DNA from 2 places in the Clostridium sp. CM038 genome. Region 1 is predicted to be linked to the other one. Evidence: riboswitches for the same ligand, from Rfam matches in the RefSeq annotation. Region 1 holds a riboswitch; the other holds the start of a gene.
The links. Region 1 has a riboswitch for S-adenosylmethionine ahead of ACWJKS_RS01850 (O-acetylhomoserine aminocarboxypropyltransferase/cysteine synthase family protein). Riboswitches for the same ligand answer to the same signal wherever they lie in the genome.
Positions count from the first base shown of each region.

Region 2: it holds a riboswitch for S-adenosylmethionine, as region 1 does, so the genes downstream of both, metA (homoserine O-acetyltransferase MetA) here and ACWJKS_RS01850 (O-acetylhomoserine aminocarboxypropyltransferase/cysteine synthase family protein) in region 1, are expected to answer to the same signal.

Region 1 is NZ_CM143651.1:413,741-419,605, forward strand. Features, by position in the region: gene ACWJKS_RS01835 (alpha-amylase family glycosyl hydrolase) at 1-502, shown strand, start outside; gene ACWJKS_RS01840 (zinc ribbon domain-containing protein YjdM) at 777-1,118, shown strand; gene ACWJKS_RS01845 (homoserine dehydrogenase) at 1,244-2,533, opposite strand; gene ACWJKS_RS01850 (O-acetylhomoserine aminocarboxypropyltransferase/cysteine synthase family protein) at 2,649-3,935, opposite strand; SAM riboswitch class I at 4,047-4,158, opposite strand; SAM riboswitch class I at 4,292-4,402, opposite strand; gene ACWJKS_RS01855 (permease prefix domain 1-containing protein) at 4,477-5,445, opposite strand; gene ACWJKS_RS01860 (PadR family transcriptional regulator) at 5,447-5,776, opposite strand.
Region 2 is NZ_CM143651.1:594,954-600,818, forward strand. Features, by position in the region: gene ACWJKS_RS02750 (polysaccharide deacetylase family protein) at 1-857, shown strand, start outside; gene metA (homoserine O-acetyltransferase MetA) at 924-1,841, opposite strand; SAM riboswitch class I at 1,954-2,065, opposite strand; gene ACWJKS_RS02760 (MATE family efflux transporter) at 2,276-3,658, shown strand; gene yjeM (glutamate/gamma-aminobutyrate family transporter YjeM) at 3,731-5,263, opposite strand; gene ybaK (Cys-tRNA(Pro) deacylase) at 5,502-5,865, shown strand, end outside.

The DNA.
Region 1 (5,865 bases):
TAGAAATGCAATTGTTAATGGTGCTTTTGGATTACCAATGCTCAATTACAATGATGTAGAATTACAAAAAATTTATATAAATTTTTTAAAAGAACTAAGGAATTGTGGAGTGGGTGGGTTCAGAATCGACATGGGTAAGCATTTTGCATTAGAAAGTGAAGGAAGTTACTTTTGGACAAGGGTATTTGGTGAATTTAAAGATATGTTCAACTATGCTGAATGTATTGAATCCAGTAAAGAACTATTAAACAAGTATACACCTTTTATCAATGTGTTAACTGATGGTGATGCAACCGACCAGAGCAAGATGGTTATTTATGTAATGTCCCATGACACCGAGGAAAGCTGGGGATTTACTAAAAGCATGGATGATAATGTGATAACATCAAAATGGGGTTTACTATTAAAAAATCATAAAGAAAGTAATGTATTATTTTATATTAGGGCATATTCAGATTTATGGAAAATGGAAAATATTAAAAATATTAATTTGGCAAGATAAATGACTGCTATGGTTATTTTTGAAATTAGACTTGCTTTTAAAAAACTTGTATGTAAAAAATGATTAATAGAAAAAAGGGACTTTAAGGAGAGGGCGGAGGAAGGTTTGTCAATATGAGGAGACTATGATAGTATATAAGCATATAAGGAACTCCCTATATTTTTTTTTGTGAATTTTAACTTTGTAATTTCTATTCTTATGAAGTTGTAAAAAGAAAATTGACAATAATTCTTATATATTAGAGTTAACAATAACGAATGGAGGAAATGAAATTATGGCTGATTTGCCAAATTGCCCAAAATGTAATTCAGAATACACTTACGAAGATAGAAGTATTTTTGTTTGCCCTGAATGTGCTCATGAATGGACTTTAGAATTAGAAACAGAAAGTAGTGAAGAGAAAAGGATTATCAAAGATGCAAATGGAAATGTATTAAACGATGGTGATTCTGTAACAATAATCAAAGACCTTAAAGTAAAAGGAAGTCCATTAGCCATAAAAAAAGGTACAAAAGTAAAAAATATACGGTTGGTTGATGGAGATCATAATATTGATTGCAAAATTGATGGGTTTGGAGCTATGGAATTAAAATCTGAATTTGTTAAAAAGGTATAAATCAAGGTTTAATGTAATAGAACCGAAGTAGTGAACTTCACCCCATTGAATGATTATAACTAAAAAAGTTGTAAAATTCATCTGATGGGGTGTTTTTATATATAAATACTAAAAGGAGAATAAGTTTAATAAAATGATTCCATCCTTATTATACTTTCTATTTTGTTGACGTTTTCTAGTTCTTTTATTTTTTCTAATGAAATTCTTATGTTTTTTTCTGAACTTTTATGTGTAATAAATCCTAGTGGTCCATGATCATCGTGCCTTACATCTCCAGTAACGGACATAATGCTGACATTGTTTTTCCCAAATATTTTCGCTGTATCTCCTAAAACTTCTACTGTATCTTTAACATTAAGTCTAATATAGAATTCTGATTCATTTTCTTCTGATTTTTTCACTTCTTTAAAATCAGTCTTGTCACTTAGGTCTAATAAGTCATAAGGATTTACATTATTTCTTAATATGGATATTATATCACCTACAACTGCACTTCCAGTTGGAAAAGCTCCAGCGCCTTTTCCATATAGCATTAACTCTCCAACTGCATTTCCTTTTATCATAATAGCATTAAATGCATCGGCTACATTTGCCATTGGGTGGCTCGAAGGTATTAGGGTTGGATGTACTCTTAGCTCTAATTTGTTATTTACTTCTTTAGCTATTGCTAAAAGTTTTATTGAATAACCAAGTTTTTTAGCATATTCTATATCTATGTCACTAATTCTTCTTATTCCTTCTCTATAAATACAATCATGATCTACCTTAGTTCCAAATGCTAGAGAAGACATTATCGCAAGCTTATATACAGCGTCAAAGCCATCAACATCAGAGGTTGGGTCCGCTTCAGCATAACCCTTTTCTTGCGCCTCTTTTAGCGCTTCATCAAAGCTAATCCCATCCATTGTCATTTTGCTTAATATGTAATTAGTTGTTCCATTTATAATTCCAATTATCTGCTCAATCCTATTGGCTGTAAGGCTCTCATTAATCTCGCGTATTATTGGAATTCCACCAGCCACACTTGCTTCATAATAAAACAATACGTTTTCTTTCTCCGCTGTTTTAAATAACTCTTCGCCCCAGTTCGCGATAACTAATTTATTAGCAGTTACAATATGTTTTTTAGATTTCATTGCGCGTATCATATACTCTTTAGATTTATCGCATCCACCAATAAGTTCAACCACAATTTTTATACTTTCATCATTTATAATATCATCAATGTTATCTGTTAATAGGCCATTAGGTGCTTTGACATCTCTTTTTTTATTTATATCTTTTACAAGTATTTTAGCAACTTCTATTTCATAATTTGAACGTTTCATTATTTCTTTTTTATTTTCCTGAAGTATTTTCCATACACCTGTCCCAACATTTCCAAAACCTAAAATCGCTATTTTTACCTTTTTCATATTAGTTTTCCTTTCTAAACTTTAAAGTTATTCCTCCGTCATCTAAGGTGATGGAGGAATATAGTTAGGAACAAGACCTTATTTTGAAACCAACTGCCAAAGAATTATTAACTTTTTATTGAATAGATTTTTCTAGAGCTTGCGTCAAATCGTATATAATGTCATCGATACCCTCAACACCAATTGAAAGTCTTATCAAATCTGAAGTAACTCCAGCAGATTTTTGCTCCTCTGCGTTAAGCTCTGCATGAGTTGTGCTTGAGGGGTGAATTACTAGAGATTTTGCATCTGCAACATTTGCAAGCAGCGAAAATAATTCTACACTATTAATAAATTTCTTTCCAGATTCAAGGCCACCTTTTATTCCAAAAGTGAATATTGATCCTGCGCCCTTTGGTAGGTATTTTTTAGCTAATTCTTTATATTTGCTCCCTTCAAGTTCAGGATAATTTACCCATGAAACATTTGGATGCTTACTCAAAAATTTAACAACTTGCCTAGCGTTTGCTACATGTCTCTCAACTCTTAATGATAATGACTCCAAACCTTGAAGAAATAAAAATGCACTTTGAGGGCTAAGCGTAGCACCGGTGTTTCTTAAAAGTTGAACTCTAGCTTTCAAAGCAAATGCTGGAGCACCTAAATTAGCATATACTATTCCATTATAACTTTTATCCGGAGTTGTAAAATCAGGGAATTTACCGCTTGCTGCCCAATCAAATTTACCAGCATCAACTATAATTCCACCAATAGTAGTTCCATGTCCTCCAATGAACTTTGTTGCTGAATGAATAATTACATCTGCACCATACTCAATTGGACGACAAAGGAATGGAGTTGCAAAGGTATTGTCAATAATAAGGGGTATTTTATTTTCATGAGCAATATTCGCTACTGCCTCTATATCTAGAACGTTTATTTTTGGGTTTCCCATTGTTTCAGCATAAAGTGCTTTTGTTTTATTCGAGATAGCTTTTCTAAAATTTTCAGGATCATCTGGATCAACAAATGTTACGTTAATTCCAAGTTTTCTAAGAGTAACATTAAATAGTTCATAAGTACCACCATATAGAGTGCTTGCAGCTACTATTTCATCACCTGAATTTGCTACATTAAGTATTGCATAGAATGTTGCAGCTATTCCTGAAGCTGTAGCAAGTCCTGCTACTCCGCCTTCAAGAGCGGCTACTCTTTTTTCAAAAACGTCTGTAGTTGGGTTCATTATTCTTGAATATATATTTCCTTCTTCTTTTAATTGAAATAAATTTGCTGCATGATCTGCATTTTTAAAAACATAAGATGATGTTTGATAAATTGGAACTGCTCTTGATCCTGTAGTAGGATCTGGAACCTGCCCTGCATGTACCTGTAATGTTTCAAAACTTAATTTTCGCTCACTCATATTAATTTCTCCTTTTATAATTATTTTTCAAAAAAAAGCTGCTCTCCTATAAGGAAAGCAGCATGATTAATTTTATTAAACAATAAAATTGTATCATAAAATTTGCTATCGTCCTTATCTTTCAGATTTTACAATCTGATGGAATTGACACCATTGCACTTCTTTTAAAAATGCTGGTTGTCGGGCATCATCGGGCCAGTCCCTCTGCCGCTCTGGATAAGTTATATTTAGTTGTTAGTATTTAGTACATTATTTATTTAGATTTTTGGGGAAGAAAAAAAGCTACTTTCCTATAAGGAAAGTAGCAATAGTTAACTTTAATAAACAATAAAATTGTATCATAAAATTTGCTAACATCCTTATCTTTCAGATTTTACAATCTGCAGGAATTGACACCACTACATTCGAATAAGAATGCTGGTTGTCGGGCTTCATCGGACCAGTTCCTCTGCCACTCTGGATAAGTTGTATTCAGTTATTAGTATTTAGTATATTACTCATAAAAACAATTGTCAATACTTTTTTAAAAGATAAAATTATTTTAATTATGCCCTTTTATAATACTATATGCTGCACTGAACATACCAAATAAAATGCCAACGATAGGGAATATAATCCAATTAATGTGCCATAGATTAAAAACTAATCCACTGACAAGGAAGATACAGATTGCTAATGGCCATACGATAGCAGCAACTGCACCAATAAGTTTATTATCTTCAGTTTTTTCTTTTGAAAAGTCACCAATCTGTAAAAGAATACTAAAACTCTGCTTAATATTTCCAAAATATATAAAGAGGAAAACGGCAATAGCAATCATCACAAGTAAAACAACTACTCCGTAGCTAGATGCATTGTCGCCAAAAGCAGATGATACAAAAAGTGCAACTGGTGATATGACACATATGCACACACCTGTTATTACAGATATCATATGGGTTGATGCAAAAGCATTATTTTTTTGATTTACAATTACTTTTACATGAGGAGGCAAATCAAAACCGCTTTGTAGATACTTGTATTTTTCTAGCTTTATACCGGAATAAATGAATAAAGCTATAGCAGGTACAAGTAGAATAAATAGTGGAATAATACCAAACATATCGCTGAAATTTTTTGAAATACCTTTACCGAGAATGCCATTATCTACGAGAGTGGTAATTAATATTAATATAGCCGTTGCTACAATACATAAAGAAACACCAATACCCAACAATAAGCCAGATCTCTTTTTTTCAGCCATAAAATTATCTGCATCTTCCTGTGTAATGGTTTTAAGTATAACATCATCTTTCATATGTTCGATGCCGAGTTCATCAATTAATTCGTCAATATTGCCAAATTCTGAAATTACAATACCAATGGCCTCATTTTCTGATTTTCCATCATTCTTATTCTCGTTATATTTTTCTTCCATATTCCATAATAAATCGTTTTTTAATTTGACCGTCTGATTTGTTCTTGGTAGGACTTTAAACATATTATCTAAATAATTTTTTATAGTTTCCATTTTAATCCCTCTCCTTAATAAATTTATTAATAACTTCTTTTGTTAAGCTCCATTCTTCACATTTTTCTTTATAGTAGGTTAAACCTACGGGGGTGATTTTATAATATGTGCGTCTTTTACCAAAGGTTTCGTCTTTATAGAAAGATTCGATATATCCATTCTTCTCAAGACGGTTGAATGCTGAATAGAGTGTGGTCTCTTTCATAACATACTTCTCCTCTGATAATTTTCTGATGTTTTTTGATATTTCATACCCGTAGGATTCGCCATCTTGAAGCATAAAAAGAATAATCGTATCATTATATCCTCGAATTACATCGCTGCTTATCAAATTATATCCTCCTTTAATTTTACTGCATCTGTAGTACTTTGTCTGTCGTAGTAATTTAAGAATAACACAATTACTACGACAGGTAAAGC
Region 2 (5,865 bases), 180 kb from region 1:
AAAAAATAATTTTAATATTTACACTCGTTATTTTAATGTCTCTTTCGGGGTGTTCAAGATCGAAGATTGCTACAATAAAAAAAACTGCCCCAGTTAAACCAGCAACTGCAGTTGAACCCATTAAACCGGCTGAACCCGCTCAAACCTCTTCGATACCCGCTTTTGACAAGACTGCTGTTATGAAGGCTTCAGGAAAGAGTGTTCCAGTTTTAATGTACCATTCAATTGACTACGAAAAAGATAATCCTATTCGTCTTCCTGTTAAAAGATTTGAGGAGCAACTAAAATATTTAAAAGATAATGGTTATTATACTATTACACTTACAAATTTATATGAATATCTTATTAAGGATATACCAATACCTGAAAAATCCATAGTTCTTACTTTTGATGATGGTTATGAAGATAATTATACGGATATGTTCCCTGTTTTGAAAAAGTATAATTTTAAAGCAACAATTTTTGTTATTACTGGTAGTATTGATAAAAGTCCTAACTATATGACTTCGAAACAGCTTGTGGAAATGGAAAAATATGGAGTGGAAATAGGGAGTCATACCGTAAAGCATGAAAATTTAAAAGAGATGCCTAAGGATAAGCAACTAGAAACTTTAGTTAAATCTAAAAAAGATTTGGAAAAAATATTAAATAAACAAATAAAATTCTTTTCCTACCCTTATGGTGGATACAGCAAAACTTCAATTGAGGCTGTACGAGAAGCAGGGTATACAATGGCTTTTAGTACTGACGGCAGATGGTCTTCCAAAGAGGATGGTATACTTTCCTTACATAGGGTATATATAAGTTCATTCCATGACATGGAAGAATTTAAGAAACGTATTTCTAATACAGATTAAATTTTAATAAAGTTCAATATTTAGAGTTGGGTCCCTAAGTTACTAGGGGCCCAACTTTTATATGTATTATTCTAGGTACACCAAATTGTAAGGTGTCTCCTGATAAACATAATAATTTAACCAGTTTAAAAAAAGCAAACTTGAGTGACCTCTCCATTTTACGATAGGTATTTTTAATGGATCGTCTTTTGGATAATAATTTTTGGGGACATTTATATTTAAGCCGTTTGCTATATCCCTGTCATATTCATTTTTTAATGTTAATGGATCATACTCTGAATGCCCGGTTATAAAAATTTGTCTTCCCTTTTTTGCTGATACAATGTAAATGCCTGATTCCTCAGATTCTGATAAAATTTCAAGCTCATCTATTTTATCAATATCAACTTTTCTTATTTCAGTATGTCTTGAATGTGGAACATAAAATTCATCATCAAATCCACTCAAAAGTTTAACGTTTTGCTTTGTTATTTTATGTTTAAACACTCCAAATACTTTACTATCAAGTTTATGTTTTTGCACTCCGTAATGATAATGAAGCCCTGCTTGAGCACCCCAACAAATATGCAAGGTAGAGTATACATTGTGAACACTCCATTCCATAATTTTTTTAAGCTCCTCCCAGTAATCCACTTCTTCAAAGGGAATACTTTCAATTGGCGCTCCAGTTATTATCATTCCATCAAATCTAGAATTCTTTATTTCTTCAAAAGTGTTATAAAATTTAATTAAATGTTCCTGCGATATATTTTTACATGCATGGCTTGCAGGGTGAAGAAGAACTATATCAATCTGTAGTGGAGAGTTCCCAAGAAGTCTTAAAATTTGTGTTTCAGTATCGATTTTTGTTGGCATAAGGTTTAAAATCACAATTTTTAAAGGCCGAATATCTTGGTGAAATGCGCAGTCTTCTGTAATAGTAAAAATGTTCTCTTTATTTAAAGTTTTAAACGCTGGAAGATTGTCAGGTATTTTTATTGGCATTTGCATCCTCCTTGTAATTAGGCATCTTATAAAAAAAAGCTGCTTTCCTATAAGGAAAGCAGCATGATTAACTTTAATAAACAATAAAATTGTATTATAAAATTTGCTATCGTCCTTATCTTTCAGATTTTATAATCTGATGGAATTGACACCATTGCACTCCACTTAAGAATGCTGGTTGTCGGGCATCATCGGGCCAGTCCCTCTGCCGCTCTGGATAAGTTGTATTCAGTTGTTATTGCTTAGTATATTACTCGTAAAAGCAATTGTCAATAGGTAAAAATGTCTTTGTTTTATTTTTGACAATATTGAACATATGTGTTACGATTGCTACTGTTCATCGGAGGGTATATAGATAATTATATGCTGGATAAGATGGTTGGATAAAGCCAACTGCCTTATCCAGCATTTTTTTATTTTAGGAGGCACATATTATGACACAACAGAACATTTTAACAGAAGGAAAGGTTATTATGAAACAAGAGAATACTTTAACAGAGGGTAAGGTTATCCCAACGCTTTTAAAATTTGCATTTCCGTTTCTATTAGCAAGCTTGTTGCAAGCACTCTATGGTGCAGCTGATTTGTTGGTTGTTGGACAGTTTGATAATTCGGCGCAAGTTTCTGCTGTGGCAACAGGAAGCCAGATTATGCAGACAATCACAAGCGTTATCCTTGGATTAACAACTGGAGGTACTATTTTAATTGGCAACTATTTGGGTGCAAAAAAATATAAAGATATTGCAGAGTCAGTTGGAACTATCATTTGTACATTTGGTATAATAGCAGCTGTGTTGACTGTAATTATGGTGGTAATGACAGGTACTATTACAAATTTAATGAATACGCCAACAGAGGCATTTGAATACACAAAACAATATATTTTTATCTGTTCTTGTGGTATTCCATTTATTATAGGGTACAATGCGTTGAGTGGTATTCTGCGAGGGCTAGACAATTCAAAAGCACCATTATTCTTTATTGCGGTAGCTTGCGTAACTAATATTATGGTAGATTTAATATTAGTGGGTGGGTTCCATATGGGGGCTCCAGGAGCTGCAATTGCTACTATAGCTGCTCAAGCTATAAGCTTCATAATTGGGGTGCTGTATATAAAAAAGATAGGTTTTAACTTTGAGTTTCATCGTAGTCATATTAGGATTGAAGCAGGAAAAGCAAAGAAGGTATTTAAGCTAGGATTACCAATAGCATTACAGGATGGTTTAATTAATATTTCTTTTATAATAATTACAGCAGTTATTAATGTAATGGGACTTACTGCTTCTGCATCTGTAGGTGTTGTCGAAAAAATAATTGTATTTACAATGCTTCCAACGATTGCATTTGCTTCAGCAATTGCATCAATGACAGCTCAGAATATGGGGGCAGGAAAGAAGGAAAGAGCAAAACAATGTTTGTATATAGGCACGGGATGCTCATTAATATTAGGAATAATATGTTATGCATATGCACAATGGAATCCAACATCGCTTACAGCATTGTTTTCTAGGGATACAGCGGTCATAGAAACAGCTGCATTATATATTAAATCATACAGCATCGATTGCATTTTGGTATGCTTTGTATTTTGTATGAACTCGTTTTTTAGTGGTTGTGGTAATTCGTTATTTCCAATGATTCACAGTTTAATTGCTACATTTATCATTCGTATACCGTTATCTTTTGTTTTAAGTAAAATAGTAGGTATGACTCTATATGAAATTGGATTTGCTTCTCCTCTTGCAACATTCGCATCACTTGTAATGTGTATAATCTACATGAAATCAGGTAAATGGAATAATAATAAAATTATATAATATAATGTGAAAAGTAAAAAAAAATGATTTCTGTGCACAACACAGAAATCATCTTTTTGATTCAGCATAGACTTATTTAAAATTTTTATTTGTAAAGGGTATATTTTTATTTAAATATTTCTTTTCATAGTGGCTATACATAAACCAGGCAACAGCCCCAAAGAATACTGGGCCACCTATACTCTGAAGCGTTATGATCAATTTTCCTTCCAGTGCTGGTTGTATTATTGAGAAGAAGTTTGCAAATCCAACAGTGAACATAACAACTATTGTCCATATTAGTGCACTTCTTTCAGTTTTGAATATTTCAAAAGGCTTAATAATATCTTTGTTTTTCTTAAATGGTGTAAAAGCAAAAGCTATAAACATGTATGGAAGAGTCATAGCTACATTAGTCATAGCTACTAACACAACGAAAAAACCTGACATATTCTCTCCACCAAAGGATACAAGAGCAATAATAACACAAACTATTGTAGCTTGAATCCACATAGCCCTTTGAGGCATTCCATTTTTCATTTCTGCCATTTTCCCAGGCCATAATTTAGCTGGAGTACCTTCAATTAATTGCTTTAATGGAGAAAACATTAATGTAAAGAATGCACCGGCTAAAGCTAAGAACATTGAAAGCCCAACGAATCTAGCTACTCCATGCGCCAAAGCTAAACATGTTGCTTCGCTTGCACCGAATGCACTACCAAGAGAATACCCTAGGTTACTCATTACTACATAACCAACATTACCTAAGTGAACGCCATTTCCAGTCATAACAGTTGACCAGTTAGTAAATATACCAACAAGGAATAGTCCAAGTGCGTATCCAACTGAGATAATAATTGCTGAAATAACAACACCCTTAGGGAAGTTTTTTTCAGCATTTTCTGTTTCGTCAACTAGTCCTCCTACAACTTCAATACCACCATAAGCAAATATAGCAAATACTACGAAAGCAAATGATGAAATCATATTTCCAGAATAAGCAGGATCTGGTGAAGATATGAATGAACTAAGTCCAGTTATTGGCTGAGCTAACTGGCCATGATTTCCTATAAGGACTAGTAGAGATCCGACTAATAATACTACGTTTAACAATGCAACTGCAGTGCCACCTAGTGATGTTACCTTTTTAATTTTATCTAATCCCTTAGTTGATATAAATGTAACAAATATTATCCAAAGCATTCCAAGTATTCCTAAAGTTTTAGGCCCGGTTAATCCAAATAAGGCCCAAGTCTGTGTTGTGTCTTTTCCAAATATTGCATTCGATATTGGAACCCAAACTCCTGAGGCAACGTTAACCATCCAAATTACATAAGATGCATACCACATGAACGTTGCCATAAAAGCAAATTTAGCCCCCACTGATTTTTCCATCCATGAGTAGATTCCACCTTTTTCATCCTTGAAAGCTGCACCAAACTCAGATAGCATGAAAGCAAAAGGAATAAAAAATGTTATTCCAGACAGTATGTACCAAGGAATGGCAGCATAACCCATTTTATAGAATGATCTGGGAATGTTGTTAAATCCATAAACCGAAGTAAAAATCATTAAAACTAATGACACTAATGTTAAATGTTTAGTACTTTTTACTTTTTCCGACATGTTTTTTCCCCCTTTAATGTAGACGATCTAAGTTAATTTACTTTGTTAATATCATTATATAGCAACTGGTAAAAATTTCAATAGCAAAGGGGTTATTTATAGTTAATAATTGTAAAATAGACCGATAAATACTATAGTGATTAGGTAAATAGTGCATAAGGTAAGAAAAGAGGATATAATAAGGGAAGCTTTGAAACTAACTTTTTATTGTAAATCCATTTAAATAAAGGGGAAGATGATGATAAAAACAAATGCTATGCGAATTTTAGATAAAGGGAATGTAGAATACAATGTTATAACTTATGATATCAAAGATGATAAAATAGATGGAGTGTCTGTGGCAAATAAGATAGGTAGAGATGAAAAGTATGTCTATAAAACTTTAGTGACACATGGAATTTCTAAAAATATTTATATTATATTAATTCCAGTTAGAGAAGAAATGGACTTTAAGAAAGTAGCTAAAGTAACTAACGAGAAGAGAATAGAAATGTTAGATTTAAAGGATCTTCAAAAGGTTACAGGATATGTTAGAGGGGGGTGTTCCCCTATAGGTATGAAGAAACAGTATAAAACATTTATTGATAAAAGTGCTCTCGAAA